4 regions of the Paenibacillus sp. 1SOY10 genome follow, and region 1 is predicted to be linked to each of the others. Evidence: predicted binding sites of a transcription regulator. Region 1 holds the regulator's gene; each other region holds the start of a gene.
The links. The regulator Rex, encoded in region 1, represses fermentation and respiration genes when NADH is low (regulators of the CRP and FNR family bind a similar motif). The targets are predictions, from matches to a motif close to TTGTGAAATATTTCACAA.

Region 1 (4,835 bases):
CCGCCGCCCTTTCGGCTTCCCAAGTATCCTCGTGAATATATATGTAGAACCGGTAGAGACCGATGAGCACTATCAACAGAATAATGATGGAGAGCAGGATCCATTGGGTTCGCTTCCTCAACCTTCTCTTCCTTTCTCTAAGCAGGCAACTGTAAGCCTCTTTTATCTTTCACCATGTATACTCACAGTGTACACCTGTATCTATATCAGTTGGACGGAACGATTAACGTGTCAATAACCCGTCAAATGCCTCTTGAGCCTCATAACGGATACGCTCTTCATCAAGTGTCAGGCAAGCCCCGTTCTTCACAACTTGCTTCCCATTAACCCATACATGCTCTACATCCCCTGAACCAGCGGAGTAAACCGCATGAGATACATAGTCCGTCTTCGGAACGAAATGTGCCTGTTCCGTGTTCAGCGCAATGAAATCTGCCTTCATTCCGGCAGCAAGCTTACCCGTCTCGGGCAAGAATACGGAACGCGCTCCGTATTCGGTCCCCATCTTCAGCGCTTCAAGTGCCGGAACAGCCGTAGGATCCCCAGATACTCCTTTATGAATCAAGGCCGCCAGACGAACTTCCTCCAGCATATCCAGATTATTGTTACTAGCCGGACCATCTGTGCCGAGGGATACGACGATGCCCTTCTTCAGCATTTCCGGCACACGGGCTACTCCGCTAGCCAACTTCAGGTTACTGCCCGGATTATGCGATACCGTCACTTGATGAGCCGCCAAAATATCCAGCTCCTCATCTGTTAAATGCACAGCATGGGCTAATAGAGTAGGCCGTGAGAACATGCCCAGATTCAATAAATGTTGAACCGGACGGACTCCGTAATCTTTAACATTTTGTTCAACTTCAGCCCGGGTCTCCGACATATGAGTATGCATCGGCAAATCCAGATCATGGGCCGCCTGTACGAATTTCTGAATGAACTCTGGCGGACAGGTATACGGAGCATGCGGCGATAACATCGTCGTAATCCGTCCATCCGCCTGACCCTGCCAATTACGAGCAAAGGCAATGGCTTCGTTCAGCTTCTGATCTTGTACCTCGGGTGGACATAGACCAATGGCCCCCCGCATAAGCACAGCCCGAATACCGGATTCCTGGGCGACCTTGGCCACCTCATCCATATGATCATACATGTCCAGGAAGGTCGTAGTCCCCCCCTTGAGCATTTCCAATACCGACAATGCCGTGCCAACACGTACATCCTCTGCTGTAAATTTGGCTTCCATCGGCCACATCTTTTCTTCGAGCCAGGTTTGCAGCACCATGTCGTCACCGTAACCTCTTAGCAGTGACATAGCAGCATGGCCATGGGTATTAATCAACCCGGGAAGAAACAGCAGGCCTTTACCATCAAAGCTTTCTGCACCCTCCACACCTTCGGGGCGTTCTTCCCCAATGTAAGTGATTGTATCACCCTCAACCAGCATATAACCTTGAATAACCGGACGCTCCTGATCCAATACCGCGAACGTCCCGTTCTTTATTAACCATTTTCGACTCATACTTCAGCATGTTCCTTTCCATTTTCCAGATAATAGGCCAGACTCAATAAGTCCGTTGTAAAGTCAGCCGCATGAATCCGTACTTCCGGCGGAACCTTCAATATGGTAGGGGCAAAATTCAATATTGCTCCGATGCCTGCGGCTACCAGTTGGTCTGCAACTCGTTGGGCTTCGAAATCCGGTACGGTAATGATGCCGATACGAATTTTTTCCTTCCTGACTGTATCCACCAACTCTTCAATCGGCCGGATCGTAATATTATTGATCTGCGTTCCGATTTTGTCTGGAGAAGCATCAAACACCGCCACAATCTTCATGTTATCCTTCAGATAAGCATTGTAATTGGATAACGCATGACCAAGATTACCAGCACCCACAAGGGCTACATTGATCTGTTGGTCGAGATTTAAAATCTGTTGAATCTTCTCAATGAGATAGGCAACGTCGTAGCCGATGCCCTTACGTCCAAAGTCTCCGAAATACGCCAAGTCCTTGCGAATTTGCGCTGGATTCAAATCCAGCTTCTGGCCCAGTTCCTGGGATGATACCGTAGGAACTTCCCTCCGGCTTAATTCATTCAAGAAGCGCAGATACACCGGCAATCGACGGACCACCGCATCAGAAATTTTATCTGATTTCATAATCATTCCCCCTCATCAACTTTACTTCATTTCATCAGCTTGATCAGCTTCATCAACCTGCAGCCATTCCGAGATACGTGAGACCATTTGGCCTAGCGGCATATGCTCCATCTTCGGTCCGGGCAAAGAATATAAGAAATACTTTCCGTAGTAGGATTCCAAGATACGTGTATCATAAACAATCACAATGCCGCGGTCCTGTGACGAACGTACCAGTCGTCCAAAACCCTGCTTGAAGCGGATGACCGCCTGCGGCACAGATAACTTCATAAATGGATTCTTCTTCTCGCGTTGTAATCGTTCGCTCTTCGCCTCCACCAGCGGATGGTTCGGCGGTTGGAAGGGTAAACGGACAATCGCCAGACTCGTCAGAGCCTCGCCAGGAATGTCAACACCTTCCCAGAAGCTGCTTGTGCCAAGCAGAACGGAAGCATCTTGCCCTTGGAAGCGACGCGTCAATTTGGTTCTGCTCCCGCTATCCATCCCCTGCCCAATCACTGTAATGCCCTTCTGGGCCAGCAAGGTCTTCAGCGGCTCATATACTTGTCGCAGCATCCGGTATGATGTGAATAACACCATCATTCTTCCCCGGGTTACTACTGCGGAGTCAGCAAGAGACTGTACCAGTGTATTGACGAAATGATCGTCACCTACTCCGCCCTTGACACTAGGGAAATCCCGCGGGATGACGAGCAGCGCCTGATCACGGTAATTAAACGGCGATGGGAGCATCGTGGTGACAAGCTTGTTCTCGCTTGCCGCCTCCGCTAAGCCCAGTTGTTCCACCATATACTGAAATGATTTATCGACCGACAAGGTAGCCGAGGTCATCACCACGCTCTTCTTCTTGTCGAAGAAATATTCCTTCAGTTGGGCACTGACGTCAATAGGTACCGCGTACATCTGCAACGAACGACTACGATAGTTACCGCTCGCTTCCATCCAGTACACCGTATCATCGCTCTCCAGCTTCATGAAGAACCGCAGTGCTTCCCGTTCGGTCGCCAGATCCTTGAACAAACCGCTGATGTCAGTCAGCAAGCTCTCAGACCCGTAATCATCCTGGTCCTCACGAATTTCGCTGAGCATGCGTTCACCCTTGCGGAGAACATCCCCCAACGCAACATATATTTGATTCTCCAGAGCGGTCAAGGTATCCCATTCCTTGGGCTCCTTACCTGGCAAGAGTCGATACACGAATTGCCCCGGATCACCAGGTGCCGCGTCACTACGATCCGGCATCAATGAGAACAATTGCTCGCTTAACTTGTCCCAGTTCTCCTTCACCTCAATCAGGTTCGGGTAGATACCATCAATGACCGTACACCATTCGCCTGACTTCTCGCCTGGCGAGGCTTGTAACGCAGCCCGCAAATTAGCCAGCTGACCGGTCTTGCTGTCCTTGAATAAACGAGTCAGAGTATGAACCACTGTAAAGTATTTCATATGGATACCCAAATGTTTGCCTGCTACATCCTCCAGATGGTGCGCTTCATCAATGACCAAATGCTCATAGCCCGGTAATAATTGATGTCCTGCCTGAATGTCAGTAAACAATTTGGAGTGATTCGTAATGACTACATCGGCTACTCCGGCCTCATGCTTGGCGCGGTGGTAGAAGCATTTACGGAACCAAGGGCACGATCGACCCAGGCAGGAATCCGATTCACTGGCCACCGTCTCCCAGAAATCACCTCCGCGATTTCCCAAGTTCAGTTCTTCATCATCGCCGTTACCCGTTTGAGTCAGCCACACAATCATCTGGGCAGCGATCATCACATCTTCTTTGGGAGTGGCGAAATCTTTCCTGCTTATTTTATGTTCAAATTTGCGCAAGCACAAATAATGCTGCCTTCCTTTAAATACCGCTGCCCGGAACGGGAACGGCACGACCTCTGTCAAGAGCGGGATGTCTCTCTCCCGAAGCTGCTCCTGCAAATTAATGGTATGGGTGCTGACCATAACCTTCTCATCTTGTTGAACACTGTGGTAAATGGCAGGCAACAAATAACCCAGCGATTTGCCCGTGCCTGTACCAGCCTCCACCATGAGGTGCTTCTCCTTAGCAAAGGCCTGCATCACTTCTTGCAGCATCAGGTTCTGTGCCTCGCGTTCCTCGTATTGTGGAAGGCGTTCCCGCAGCCGCTCACGTACTTGCTCCATAAATTGCTCGAAGCTGATGTTCTCAAGCGGGTTCCCCTCTATAGGATCCCGGGCTGGCTGAATATCCATCCAGTCCTCCGCTTGCAACGCGAATTGCCGGTAATACGTGAACCCGTCGTCAGCAGGCAACGTCTCGCGTTCCTTCTCCTGCACCATCGCGTCAAAAAACCAGCCAAGGTCGCTGTCCTCGCTGGCAAATAGATCATTCAGGCGCTGCAAGGTGAGCAAAGGAAGCTGTTCGCACTCCTCCAGACATTTCTGGAAGATGAGCGCGGTTGCCAAGGCATCGCTGTCCGCCCGATGTGGACGGTCATGCTGCACTTCGAATTCGGCCGAAACCATGCCGAGCTGATAGGAGGTCAAGGACGGAAACAGGATCTTTAAGAAATCCATCGTATCCAGTATTCGACCCGTGAACGGCAGATATCCCGTTTGGTCCAAAGCGGTCTGCAAAAAATTAAAATCGAACGCTACATTATGTCCAACAAGCACAACATCATTGAGAAGCG
Region 2 (4,835 bases), on a different contig from region 1:
CTACGAAGATATTTTTATTCTTAATCAAATCTTGATAGTTATCACCCCATCCGGATTTCCCGTTCAAGTCGGGATTACCGAGCGAGGTGTTATCACTGATGATATAGAACATCTTGTCGGTTTGTTCCAGAGCTGCGGCAGCCAGTACGTCACGTTCAGCATACTCGTTCACATACCGTTTACCTTCTTTGTTGACGAAGATTTGCGTCTCTGCACTGCCCCATACGCCGCCGGACAACGCGCCCGTTCCCGGTTGACCACTTGGCATCAATTGAATGAAGCCCATGCCCCACAGATTTGCTCCAACTTCCTTACCCATCTTAATACCGTCACCAGTCGCATTTGCGGTATTGGTGGTCATGATGTTAGCATCCAGATCAGGCCAGTAGTTGTTGTATTCTACAACCATGTCCGGATTGGCACCGAACCCGCCTGTTGCCATAACTACACCCTTGGATGCGTTCAAGGTCACTGGAGTTCCGTCTGCTTGCTCAGCAGTTACGCCCACGATACGGCCGCCATCTACAATCAGTTGGGTCGCTTTCGTATTCAGCATAATCTCTGCTCCAAGATCAGTTGCCTTTTTCTCCATGTTGTTGATGTAACCTGTACCAAGCGGCTCAGCGTTATGATGCGTTCTAGGCCACAAAGCGCCAAGCACGGTACCAATGCCATCTTCGAACTGTACACCATTGCTCTCCAGCCATTCGATCGTGCCATAGCTGTTAGAGGTCAGTGTTTTCACCAATTCAAATTTACCTGTAATTTCTTTACCATCCAGGTCCGTTCTCTTCCCGCCGATATAAGTATGAATCATGTGCAATTCAGGGGAGTCGAACAACTTGGTTGTATCGCCATTCGCCAAATATTCCTTAATTTGTGCCTTCACCGTCTTAAGCGTGTCAGCATAATCTCCAAACTCTTGCTCGTCATAAGTCAGAATTTCTTTCAGTTCGTTCGTCAACGCCTGCGTCATTTCGATCTTTGGCTGTCTGACCGGGTCATAGGAGTTGAACTCCCCGCCCGCACGAAGCGTGTTCCCGCCCAGGGATGGGGACTTCTCGATCAGAATAACCTTAGCACCGTTCTCCGCTGCCGATACTGCCGCGGCAAGACCTGCTCCGCCCCCGCCGACAACCACTACTTCAGTATCCTTCGTAATGGCTTCCTTCGCTGCTGCCTTCAGCGGCTCTTTGTTCTTCAACGCATCAACGTCCGCTCCGGCCTTGGCCAAAGCATCTGCAATCGCATCAATCAGACCATTACTGGATACGGATGCCCCGGATACCACGTCCACCTTCAAGCTCTGTCCTTCGACAACCTTCTCGGGAATCGTAGTAAATACCGCATCACTGACGCCCTCAGTATCCTTCTGCTCCAATACCTTTACAGATTGAATCGTATTCTCGTCAACCGTAACCTCTACTTTAATTACGCTGTGCAAGCCTTGGGCTTCCCCGGTGTAAGTCCCTGGTGTATACAGGCCTTGGGTAGCTGCCCCATCCGGTGCGGCTTCATTGTTGTTACCGCTGCAACCGATTAACCCCATCATCAAGATAAATACCAGTGCTACCAGAAAACCTGTTCTTGCGTACCTGCTACTTAGATGTCTCATGTACTCTGCTCCCCTTCAGTAATTGTGTTTTTTTTCACAATATAAGTGAAAAAATTCACGAATTATGCCGAAACAAATTCGCTTATCGTAGCTATTATACGCGCGCCCGTATGCGCTTTCCCGTGCTTTTTCTCACAAACTCACACTGCGGGAGCGCGTTCAGAGATATTTTTTATGGAGAACTTCAATCATCAACCCGGCCCCTAACTGGAATCCTTGCGTAAACGACTCAGCCATTTCTATCCCTTGCACCTGTTGCTGCAAGTCAATCAACGCCTCCAAATCGGCGAAGTCAGCTCTGCTTAGCTTCTCTTTCCAAGCAATCATCGCACTGGACAGCTCTCGGGTCAGCTCACGATATTGCGGATCATTTGGGACGATCTGTTCATGCGGAAGCAGATTTCCGTGGTAGAGGGATTCGAGAAGGGACATGGTGGGCCTCCTTTTTTATCTATAGAATAGCAGAATGGGGAAAGGAGGGTGGTACGTGAAGGCGTAATCAATCCCTAACTAAATAAAAGATTTCTATTTTATCTCGCCTTTAATAATATAAGCAAGTGTTGGTACTCATTCATTTCAGTTTTCCCCCTGTTACCTTTGTAAGTTGTTCTGTCATAAATGAAAAGGGACCCTTAGGACCCTTTCACTTTTCAGCTAAGATTTTTTTAGCTTCTCTTAAATCAATTCTTGCATGGTGGCCGTGCTTTTCCAATAGATGAAGTAAGTTAGAACCGTTAAGTAAAGTTAAGGGCTTAGCTTTAGCAAATTCATATGCATCGGGTCCATAGTCAGCAGTGGAAACAAGAATTCCTTTGGTCGCACCCTCATTGACTACCGAACCGTACAGGTCTCTAACGGCAGAGACGCTCACTGTATTTGTATACCTCTTAGCTTGTATAATTATTTTCCCTCCCCGAATTGGATCAGGATCAAAGGCAATCGCATCGACTCCACCATCTCGACTTGCTTGAGTTACCTTAACTTCACCACCATTAGTCTGAAATTCTTTCTCAAACAATTCACGAATAAGGTGTTCAAATTCTTCCCAATCCATTGCAGCAAGGTTAGTTGTATTATCAAGAGAGCCAACAACAGTATGACTCTCAACAAATCTTTTATCATCTCTACTAATTTGCAATATAGGTTGAATCGGGGTTAATGTACTTAATTTACTACTAGCTACACCTTTGAGATTTTTAAAACATATTTTAGGGTCAACATTTGATAAATCTATTTCATTAAATTCAATTTTATTTGTCTGAATGCTGAGGATACAGTTATTCTCTTCTTTACCTGTTGCTTTATTTATTGATTCAACCCAACCATTAAAGGAAACAGCATCAATGGCATTAGCCACGTCTGATTCAAAGATTTCATGTATCGTTCGCAAGGAAATTTTATACATAGATTCATCAAACATTTTTAATTTTTGACTATCAGAGATATAAAATTCTTTTAATTCTTTCTTCGAAGTCATATACTTAACTTCTTTTAGAGTTGGAAAGCACTCTATGGAGGGCAATTGATATTCTATGATTAAAATTTTATTTTCAGGATTATATTCCAATTCATAATTTTTGGGAAAAGCCCCTGGATACATTGAGTTATTAAGTACCATATCGCAATATTCAACAATAGAATCCGGATGAAGGCTAAAATACATTTGTTTCAACTCATCAATTTTTTTATTATATTCATCTTGTTCACTAATAAATGTATTTCTGTCATTCTCCCAATCTTGAACCTCCACCTCCCAGTGTTTTAATTTCTCCTCATATTCACGTTCTATCAAACTATTATGATCCTCTATTAATTGTTTTTCTTCTTCCCATTTTAGAATCATAGCAGCATTAATGGCATTATAATGGATTACCTTTTGTTGTTTTTTAGATTTAAAAATCTTATCTAATATTGTGAATTTAGGAGTTTTTTCTTCGGGTAAATTTGGATACTCTCTCTTTTCTCCATGAATCGGCTTAATTGGTGAACTCTTGGGGAATGTATCCTTCTTCTTCAAAGTATCCCAATCCACAGCATCATTAGTTGTTAGAGTATAGATTAATAAATTTTCAATATCTTGCAACTCCATATCGGCTTCTTCTGTTCTTCTATTCGCTTCTTCAATACTAGCTTCTACTTCTTCAGCAGCTTGACGCTTCTGAACAAAGACTTCCCATTTGTCTTGCCATTTCCTCATTTGCATGTCAATTTTGCTTTGAAGTATATCTTCATCAGGTGCTGAAATTAATTTATGGTCATGTAAACCATTATGTGCAATCTCTATGGTGTATTTTAAAATACGAGTTCCTGCAGAATTCCAAATAGCTTGAACATTACCAAAAGTAACATTCCTATCCCACATATTTGTCTCCTCCAATCAAGTATCCATCATAAAGCAAGTACTATATGCTATATTTTATTCAATTGAATGTAGTTCATTCCTCCTATATTCTTTGATATATATTCAATCTTCTATTTCAAACAAATTTCGGAAATACAAACTATTCTTCTATAAAATCCTGAACTTGCACCAAATTGCACACCCTTCTGAAAGAGATTTATGTTATGAAAAAGTTAAGTTCAGGGATATTCTAATAACTGAAATAAACGTTCTATTTATAGTACTTTTCAACCCCCATAATTAAAATCGCATTAGTTCTCAAGGATAGTTTTCGACGAATTTCAGGAAAATCCTCCCTAATCTGCACAACTGAAGTAAACTACTAAGTCATTTAATTTATATTCTAATCAGTGGCGCTAATACAGCTCTTAACTTTGAACTAACGCAAAAATATAATCTTTAAAACTATATAAATCCAGCATTTAAGATGTACAATTAAACCATATCCACTAATTCCCACCATTACAAAACCCGGAGTTGATCTTCCATGATACGATTTCCAAAAAAACGCTATCTGCTTCCAAGCTTGGGACTGCTGTTGATTGTTCTGCTTATCGCACTTATTACCCTCTTGCAAAGGGACTCGTATAGCAAGATTTCAGATGTCCATATTCAGCAGCTTAGCGAACTTGAATCTCTAGAGGTATTGGATTATAAAATTAACAACGAGGTGGACAAACCTTTTGCTTATATCTTCTACAAACGGGGTGTGAAGGTCGGGGCTTATTGGCTCAGAATCAAGAATGATGAAATGGAGTACGGCGCTGATCTGATGCTGAACGAGAACAGGAAGGAGTCCGTTCAGGTCTTTGGCATTCG
Region 3 (4,835 bases), 100 kb from region 1:
TATAGGATTCTACTCCTACACCGCCATTTTCTTTGTCGAACTATACAGCATTACAACAGCTTGGTCATGAACACACTGTTGGGGTCTTCCTCATAATCGGCAAACGGTCCACAGTAGCGAAAGCCAAAGCCCTCGTACAACCCACGAGCCGGGACAAATGCCTCCATCGATCCCGTCTCCAGGCTGACTTGCCGATAACCACGCCGTTTTGCCTCCTCCAGAAGATGCGCCAGCATATGCTTGGCAACTCCCTTGCCCCGGTATGGAATGGCCGTGCGCATGGACTTCACCTCAGCATGCTGCGAGTCCAGTTCCTTTAAGGCGCCACAACCAGCCAGTTCCCCCTCCAGCCAAAGGCTCCAGAACGTTACTCCCGGTTGCTTCAAGCCGTCAATATTCAGAGCATGAACACTTTCGGGCGGAGAAGTCGTAGACATATTCATCAAGTGCTCCCCGATAAATGCTACAATTTCACGGCCACTTAAATCATCTAGTTTAATCTCCATACGGCGGCTACCTCGTCTATTTGGATTGGATATACCCTTCAGCCTTCAATAGTTCGGCAATCAGTACAGCGCCACCAGCCGCCCCACGCAGCGTGTTATGGGACAAGCCAACGAACTTGTAATCATAAACGGAGTCTGTGCGCAAGCGTCCTACCGATACGCCCATCCCTTTTTCCATATCACGGTCCAGCTTCGTTTGCGGACGGTTCTCTTCTTCAAAATAAGTAATGAACTGCTTCGGGGCACTTGGCAAAGCAAGCTCCTGGGGTCTACCCGCAAATTGGCGCCAGCGCTCAATAATTTCTGCTTCCGATGGCTTCTTCTTGAATGAAACAAATACAGTAGCCAAATGTCCGTCCGTTACCGGCACCCGAATGCACTGCGTCGTAATCAGCGGAGCATTGGCCTTCACAATCTGACCATCATTTACCTGTCCCCAAATTCGCAGCGGCTCCTGCTCACTCTTCTCTTCTTCTCCGCCGATATATGGAATCACATTGTCCAGCATATCTGGCCAATCCGTAAAGTTCTTGCCTGCTCCGGAGATGGCTTGATACGTCGAGGCAACCACGGTCGTTGGCTCGAAATCAAGCAAAGCGCTCAAGGCCGGAACATAGCTCTGAATGGAGCAGTTCGGCTTGACAGCGATGAATCCCGTGGAGGTGCCCAAACGCTTTCGTTGAGCTTCAATGACCTTGATATGCTGCGGATTAATTTCCGGAATAACCATCGGGACATCTGAAGTCCAGCGATGGGCAGAGTTGTTGGAGATTACCGGAGTCCCGGTCTTGGCATAGGCTTCTTCCAACGCTTGAATCTCCGCCTTCTTCATGTCCACAGCGCAGAATACAAAGTCGATGTCTGCTGTAACCTCCTCCACCTTGGAGGCATCCTGAACCACGATGTCCTTCACACCCGCAGGAATATCGCCTGTCATCTTCCAGCGCCCTTGCACTGCTTCTTCGTACGTCTTGCCTGCAGAGCCTGCGCTAGCCGCAATACTCGTCACCTCAAACCAAGGGTGTCCATCCAGCAATTGAACGAACCGCTGCCCAACCATCCCAGTTCCTCCGACAATACCAACTTTCAATCTTTCTCCCATCCGTGCTCCAGTCCCTTCCCTGTTGGTTATATGTGTACCTTTGGCGAGATCGCTGTCAGGTTGTGGTTAAATCAAAAAAATCCCACCTCCAAGACAGATTTCGTCTTGGGGGCGAGATTGGTATGCCCGCGGTACCACCCCAGATTCGCTAAGATGTCGCCATCGTAGCCTCTTCAAGTACAGCCTCCCCGGCCCTTGGCCAAATACGCTTATACTCTAGCTCTGTAACAGGAGCTCCTGTCACACCATCCCGGATCACTTACCGTTCCGATGTGCTGCTCAGAGTCTTTATTCAGTAAATAAGCGCTATGCTCCATTTCAGCAACCGGAGCTCTCTGGGAAAGGCTGTATCTACCTACTTGTCTCATCAATGCATTTCATGTTCAATTTATATTGCGATAATATTACCAAATAACCGGCTTTACGTAAACCTATTTCGCAAAATTTCCATGACACTCCCTATTACCCTATGACAAAATGGCTTGTAACGTGTCATCATCTGCCTCATAATCTGGCGTAATAAAAAACAGACCAACCCGAAGGCTGGCCTGTTTCTTAGCTGTATTAGCTTATTGAACTTCAGTAGCTCCGGTAACAGTACCTTCAACTACGGCTGTTCCTTGCACATCTGCGTTGGCAAAGTACAGGTTGCCATCGATCGTGGCTGTTTTGTCCAAGCTAAAGCCGTTAGCTTCTACATAAACATCGCCCTTCACCGTACCACCTTGAATCTTCAGGTTTTCACTTTGTACCGTCAATTTAGGAACGGTCAGCGTAAACGAATCAATGATATTGTGATCCGCATCTTGCGTGTACAGAGCTATTTTACGGTAAATATCCTTGGTTTCATCGTTTTTGTCATGGAATTGTCCAGCTACGACCACATCCTGATCCACCGTCAAATCGTTAAGCGTCGCAATAATCCAAGTTCCTTGCTCACTTACAGCACTTACGAAAGCATCGGCTTGATTAACAATCGATGCGGTTGTTGTAGCATCTGTTTGCTCAGCATTGTTACCGCCTGCGCCTGTATTACCCCCGGCTGCACCATCATTTGAACCGCACCCTGCCAGTAGAACTGCTGCGAGACCTGCTACCACTAAACCTTTGACCATTTTCATGTTGTTTCCCTCCTGAATTTTTATATCTTTGTTTTAGATTATAAAAAAAACTGTAATCTATACATGTGACTAAATTCACATTAATTGTGTATTTTTTCACACAATTTATGTACAGTCCTTTTTCTTATAATCTCTATCTTATATAAACCGAAAAAGAAACCTTCAAACAGCCTACGTCCATGTTTTTTAAACATAGGCTGTTTGAGATGGTTTCAAGTACCTGTTAACGCTCTAACGATACAACTTTAACTCCGAAACCGACCACCACCATGCAGGCATATCCTTGGTCAAAACAATCTTGACATACCGGGCATATTGTTGCGGGAAGGTCTCTTGAATCAGCGAAGTCGTTCCTTCGTTAGCACGAATAGGCTCCCACTGTTCCCCATCAAGGGATACATGAATTTGATAACCTCGAGCGTAGTCGTTCTCACTCCCGGTAGAGTCCATCAACAGGCTATTGAAACGCTGCTCACGTCCCAGATCAAGCTGAATCCATTGACCCGGACGCTGTCCTTCAGAAGTCGTCCAGCGGCTATGCACCTGATTGTCCAGCAGTGCATCCACATCAGCATACGTCGATGCCGTAACCGTCCACTCCGTCCGATCAAGCTCGTCAGGAAGGGAGACCTCATCTTCAGCAGGTACCCACACTTCCGTATCGGCTGTATACAGCTTCACCTCGGCTATGGACCACCAGTGTGAATCACTTCCTGTTTGTACTACCTTGATATACCGTGCAGGCGCTAGCGGAAATGCTGCGGTAACCTGCGGACTCTCAGCTTGACCGGAAGCAACAGCACTCCCCCACACCTCCCCATCCAGGGAAGTATATACTTCATAGCCTCGACCGTAATCATCACGGCTATGCGCGCTGTCCAGTACAATTTGATCTACTCGCTGTGCAGTGCCAAGATCCAGCTCAATCCACTCACCGCCAGCTTGCTCACGGCCAGAGGTCCAGCGTGTATCCTCGCGGCCGTCCAGCATGGCTGCTGCCTCCTCACCGGAGGAAGCCGTAGCCTTCCATCCCTCATTAAGAAGCTGCTTCTGCCGGCCAATACCATAGTTATGAATGGTTAGCTCGGAGATGGACCACCATTTGTCTGCCTCACCGATTTGCACCAGCTTCACATAACGTGCCCGTTGCTGGGGGAACGTAATGGATAAGACTCCAGGCTCGCCCTCGCCGCCAATGATTGGTTCGTCCCAGCTCTCACCATCTTCAGATACATACAGCCGATATTCGCGAGGATAGTCTTCACGCGAATGGCCCGGGTCAAGTACGATCTGGTCAAATTCACTGACCGATCCCAAATCAATCTTGATCCATTGGCCACTGGCCTGTGGACGCCCACTGCTCCAGAGCGTGCCTTGCTCGCCATCGAGCATGTTATCCGCCACATCTCCTCCATGTGTAGAGGAGGTAGTTACAACCCAGGAGGAACGTTCCGCAAGCGGACTGCCCACCGGAAGCGGCAATGGCTGCTCAACAGCACCCCCGCCAAATTTAGCCAGCTTCAGTTCGGAGATCGACCACCAGCTATCTGCCGGCTGCGTCAATACAATCTTGACGTATCTGACCGATTGTTCTCCCAAGGATACCGCCAAGCTTGGGGAGGTACCGATCGCCCCAACTACCGCTTGTTGCCAGTTCTCATTATCATCGGAGACGAACACGTCATATTCGTGAGCATAATCGCCCCAGTTCGTGCCTGAATTCATGAACAAGGTATCAAATGCCTGTTCCGAACCCAAATCAATGTGTAACCAATCTCCGGGCACTTGCAGTTGCCCCGAAGACCAACGTGTAGCCAAATCGCCATCAATCAGACGCTCAGTTGGCTCTGAGCTGGAAGAAGCCGTAATCGTCCAATCGCTGCGGTCCAGGTAACTAACACCCTGGGACGGATCAGGACCTTCCAGCACGGTGTCTTCCAGCGGATTCACCTTCACTTGCGCTTTGGCATACACCGTGGCAGAACCCAAGGCTCCCTGAGCATTATAGAAAAGCACCGTCTTCGGCTCATTCGATGGATTCCAGATTTGCGCCGTATAGACGCCGTCCTTCTCGTAGACCGTTACGGCTGGATCATCTGCCCAGAT
Region 4 (4,835 bases), on a different contig from region 1:
CTTCGTTGTTAGCTATTTAAAAATAGCCAAGGGTAAGCTACAATAGAAAAAACCTGACATTGTTGAGGAGGAAATGGTGTGACAGCAACGATTAAAGTAGGGATTGTAGGGTATGGAAATTTGGGGCGAGGTGTGGAGCTCGCGTTGAGACAGAACCCGGATTTCGAATTGAAGGCGATTTTCTCGCGGAGAAACCCTGACCATGTGGCGGCAGCAAGCGGCGTCGTACACATTTCCGATATTGAGAAATATAAAAGTGAGATTGATGTATTGATCTTATGTGGCGGTTCCGCTACGGACTTGCCAGAGCAGGGACCTGAAATGGCCGCGTTGTTCAACACGGTCGACAGCTTTGATACTCATGCCAAAATTCCTGAATATTTTGAGCGGGTTAATGAAGTGGCCACGAAAGCAGGCACGGTCAGTGTAATCTCGACCGGATGGGACCCTGGCTTGTTCTCGTTGAACCGGCTGTTAGCTCAGTCCGTGCTGCCGGAAGGTAAAGAGTATACGTTCTGGGGCAAAGGCGTCAGCCAAGGTCACTCGGATGCGATTCGGCGAGTAAATGGAGTCAAGAACGGGGTGCAATACACCATTCCTGTTGAATCTGCTGTTGAGCGGGTACGTTCAGGGGAGAATCCGGAATTGTCGACGAAGGACAAGCATCTGCGCGATTGTTATATTGTCGCGGAAGAAGGTGCAGATTTGGCCAAGATTGAGCAAGAAATCAAGACGATGCCCAATTATTTCGCTGACTATGATACCACCGTTCATTTCATTAGCGAAGAAGAACTCAAAGCGAACCACTCCACCATGCCTCATGGCGGAAACGTGTTGAGAAGCGGACGTACCGGCGAGAACAGCACGCAAATTATCGAGTTCAGCCTGAAGCTGGACAGTAATCCGGAATTTACGGCCAGCGTGTTGGTAGCTTACGCCCGTGCGGCCTACAAGTTGTCCCAATCGGGACAATCCGGAGCCAGAACGGTATTCGACATTCCGTTCGGCTTGTTGTCACCCAAGTCCCCCGAGCAACTACGCAAAGAACTGCTGTAGACCGGCTGGGAGCAAATCAAACAATTTAACGCTCTTTAACAGGAGTTTTTCCCGATAAGTAGGAGAGGGAAGCTTGCGCGCCGAATAGAACCTTAAATAAAATGCTTCAAGACCGTGGTCGGGGAGGGTATCCTCGGCCACAAATTTTTGATCCAGCAGAAGTGGCTGGAATCAATCCCCCCTCCGCAACCTCACCTTGCACTTTAACTATTAAGCCCAATTGATCCGCAGTATCTTGAAATGTACAAATATCAATTTATTTCCATATATTTAAATTTTAATTATTCTAAATAAGCATTTAAAAGTGAACAAAATCACAATATAAGCTGTTTATTATGACAAATTTGCGAACTATTGAGGTGGAACGTGACATTGTGAACAAATATCAAAATCGGAGAATTTGCCGAAATTCGCCCGAATATGATCGATTAGCAGCTTTAGTTACCAAGCAAAGCATAAAAAGAGCGAAAATAATTTGAAATAATTTACATAAATTACATTCTATATGAATTGTTATTCGGTGACCCCTTTCCTAACATATAGGGTAGCTAAATGAACAAAGCCGCCCTATTTTACGGGGGTTATAAGTTCGTTAATGAAGAAAGGGGTATCGTTATCCTATGAAAAGGAAAGGGTTGCTTTTGGTTCTGTTCTCAGCCCTGCTTGTCCTCCTGACCGGCTGCAACTCCTTGGCCGTGTTGAACCCGAAAGGTCCGGTGGCCAAGACCCAATCTGAGGTCATTATTTTCTCTATGATTACAATGGCGTTTATCTTGTTGGTAGTTTATGTTCTGTACATTTACATGCTGACCAAGTATCGTGCTTCCAAAGCGGCTCCAGACTATGAACCACCGCATGTGGAAGGTAGTAAATGGCTGGAGATTACCTGGATTACAATTCCGGTGATTATCGTAGCTGTACTGTCCGTTGTTACGGTCCGCAGTACCAATGCCGTGGAGAGAGTCCCGGAAGGCTATGAAGATCAGAAGCCACTGGTTATCTATGCTTCCTCTTCCAACTGGAAATGGCATTTCAGTTATCCAGAGGAAGAGATTGAAACCGTTAACTACGTAAATATCCCAACGCATCGTCCAGTAGAGTTTCGCCTGTATGCTTTTGGACCGATATCGAGCTTCTGGGTGCCTCAGCTTGGCGGACAGAAGTACGCGATGAGCGATATGGTGAACAAGCTGAATCTGGTAGCCGAGTATGAAGGCTCTTATATGGGCAAGAACTCCAACTTCTCCGGCGAAGGCTTTGCGCACATGGAATTTGAAGCATTAGCCCTGTCACCTGCGGCTTATGATGAATGGGTGGAGGAAGTAAAGGCTACGGCATCTGAGCTGACGGAACAGGAATTCGACGAATTGCTCGATACCGCTCATGTCGGACGGAAGACGTATTCCTCCACGCATCTCACATTCAGACCGGCACCGGAAGGTGAAAATGGGGGACATAACCATGGCGGCGATCATGATGCAGAGGATGCGGATTCGCTAGATATGGATATGTCCGAGATGGACCATTCCGAGATGGATATGTCCGAAGATCATGAGCACGGAGCGCATAACTAACAAGGGGAAGGGAGTAGCTAACATGAAATGGGACGAATTTTTCGTCACCGGGGAACCGATGATTTACGGCGCGATGGTAAGTATCGTCTTAGCTTCGCTAGGCATTCTCATCGGGCTGACCTATTTTAAAAAATGGGGCTACCTGTGGCGCGAATGGTTGACCACTGTTGACCATAAGCGTATTGGAGTCATGTATATTATTGCCGCGCTATTAATGTTGTTCCGCGGCGGTGTTGATGGCCTGCTCATGCGGGGACAATTAGCCAGACCGGAGAACGGTCTGCTGGATGGACAACACTATAATGAGATCTTTACTACCCACGGGGTGGTCATGATTCTGTTCATGGCTATGCCGTTTATTATCGGAATTATGAACGTCGTCATTCCACTGCAAATCGGAGCGCGCGACGTGGCCTTCCCAAGACTAAATGCAGTGAGCTTCTGGCTGTTCTTTGCCGGAGCCATGCTGTTTAATATTTCCTTCGTCATCGGGGGTTCCCCGGATGCCGGGTGGACGGCTTACTTCCCGCTCGCCAGCATAGAATTTAGCCCGACGGTAGGGAATAACTACTATGCTATCGCACTGCAAATCTCCGGGATCGGTACCTTGCTGACCGGGGTCAACTTCCTGGTAACGATTCTGAAGATGCGCGCACCAGGCATGACACTGATGAAAATGCCAATGTTCACCTGGTCTGTATTGATCACGAACGTGATTATCCTGTTTGCGTTCCCGGTATTGACCGTGGCGCTTGCGCTGATGATGTTCGACCGAATGTTCGGAACACAGTTCTTCACGATGGCCAATGGCGGCATGGATATGCTCTGGGCCAACCTGTTCTGGGTATGGGGCCATCCAGAGGTATACATCGTAATCCTGCCAGCCTTCGGGATCTATAGTGAGATTATATCGACCTTCTCCCGTAAAAATTTGTACGGCTATAGCTCCATGGTATGGAGTATGATCATCATTTCCCTCTTGTCCTTTGTCGTATGGGCGCATCACTTCTACACAATGGGACACGGAGCCATGGTTAACGGGGTCTTCTCCGTCACCACGATGGCGATTGCGGTACCAACCGGGGTGAAGATATTCAACTGGTTGTTCACCTTGCATAAGGGACGTATAGAATTTACCACACCGATGATGTATTCCTTAGCCTTTATTCCGATCTTTACGATCGGTGGTGTTACCGGAGTCATGCTGGCGATGGCCAGTGCGGACTATCAATATCACAATACTATGTTCCTGGTAGCTCACTTTCACTATGTGCTCATTCCAGGTACAGTGTTTGCGGTTATTGCCGGTCTCTACTACTGGTTCCCTAAAATATTCGGGTTCCGGCTTAATGACCGTCAAGGCAAAATTGCCTTCTGGACGATTGCCATTAGCTTTAACGTGACCTTCCTGCCGTTGTTCTTCCTCGGCTTGAAGGGGATGACTCGTCGGATGTACACGTATTCGGAGAGCACCGGCTTTGGTCCGCTTAACCTGATCGCTTCGATCGGCTCGGTGGGACTCGCCATAGGGTTTATTCTCCTGGTCTACAATATTTATTGGAGCTTCCGCTATGCGGAAAGAGACACGACAGGCGACCCGTGGAACGCACGGACCCTGGAGTGGAGCACGCACAGCCCGGTTCCGGAGTACAACTTCGCCGTTGTGCCTGAGGTGGATAGTCTTGATCCATTCTGGCAAGCGAAGAAGAGTGGCAAGTCATTGTACAGTGATGATAAGTTTGAAGAGATTCATATGCCGAATAATAGCGGTCAACCGGTTATTCTTGGGGGTATCTTCTTCTTCTTCGGATTCTTCATGGTATTCAGTTGGTGGGCACCGGCTATTGTGACGGGCATCGGCATTATTATCATGCTTGCGGTGCGTTCCTTCGAACGCGATCATGGTAGACACATCCCGGTGAACGAGATTATCAAGACCGAGAAGGCCTTGGCTAATCGGGCCGGATTGGATGCAGAATTGCGGGGTGAACATGTATGAAGATAGATCATAGTTTGCCGCTCGAATATCAGACGGAAGAGAACAGTAACCGCGTTCTTGGATTCTGGCTCTTCCTGGGCGCAGAAATCGTATTGTTCTCCACTTTGTTTGCGGTCTACTTTACACTGTGGAACCGCACAGGAAGCGGTCCGGATGGACGAGAGATCTTCGAGCTCGCCCCGGTGCTTGCCGAGACCTTCCTGCTG

Region 2: the regulator Rex is predicted to act here: its motif matches at 1,638-1,655, upstream of AC1VOR_RS14800 (flavocytochrome c).
Region 3: the regulator Rex is predicted to act here: its motif matches at 2,814-2,831, upstream of AC1VOR_RS10265 (polymer-forming cytoskeletal protein).
Region 4: the regulator Rex is predicted to act here: its motif matches at 1,530-1,547, upstream of qoxA (cytochrome aa3 quinol oxidase subunit II).

What each region holds. Positions count from the first base shown of each region.
Region 1 is NZ_JBXENK010000002.1:832,853-837,687, reverse strand. It holds gene AC1VOR_RS09790 (cell wall elongation regulator TseB-like domain-containing protein) at 1-121, opposite strand, end outside; gene AC1VOR_RS09785 (amidohydrolase) at 224-1,522, opposite strand; gene AC1VOR_RS09780 (redox-sensing transcriptional repressor Rex) at 1,519-2,163, opposite strand; gene dinG (ATP-dependent DNA helicase DinG) at 2,185-4,835, opposite strand, start outside.
Region 2 is NZ_JBXENK010000005.1:181,854-186,688, reverse strand. It holds gene AC1VOR_RS14800 (flavocytochrome c) at 1-1,615, opposite strand, end outside; gene AC1VOR_RS14795 (DUF6809 family protein) at 1,775-2,047, opposite strand; gene AC1VOR_RS14790 (restriction endonuclease) at 2,259-3,977, opposite strand; gene AC1VOR_RS14785 (hypothetical protein) at 4,504-4,835, shown strand, end outside.
Region 3 is NZ_JBXENK010000002.1:936,447-941,281, reverse strand. It holds gene AC1VOR_RS10275 (GNAT family N-acetyltransferase) at 51-506, opposite strand; gene asd (aspartate-semialdehyde dehydrogenase) at 523-1,608, opposite strand; T-box leader at 1,713-1,988, opposite strand; gene AC1VOR_RS10265 (polymer-forming cytoskeletal protein) at 2,178-2,729, opposite strand; gene AC1VOR_RS10260 (discoidin domain-containing protein) at 2,961-4,835, opposite strand, start outside.
Region 4 is NZ_JBXENK010000004.1:273,928-278,762, reverse strand. It holds gene AC1VOR_RS13855 (diaminopimelate dehydrogenase) at 79-1,056, shown strand; gene qoxA (cytochrome aa3 quinol oxidase subunit II) at 1,677-2,630, shown strand; gene qoxB (cytochrome aa3 quinol oxidase subunit I) at 2,653-4,629, shown strand; gene qoxC (cytochrome aa3 quinol oxidase subunit III) at 4,626-4,835, shown strand, end outside.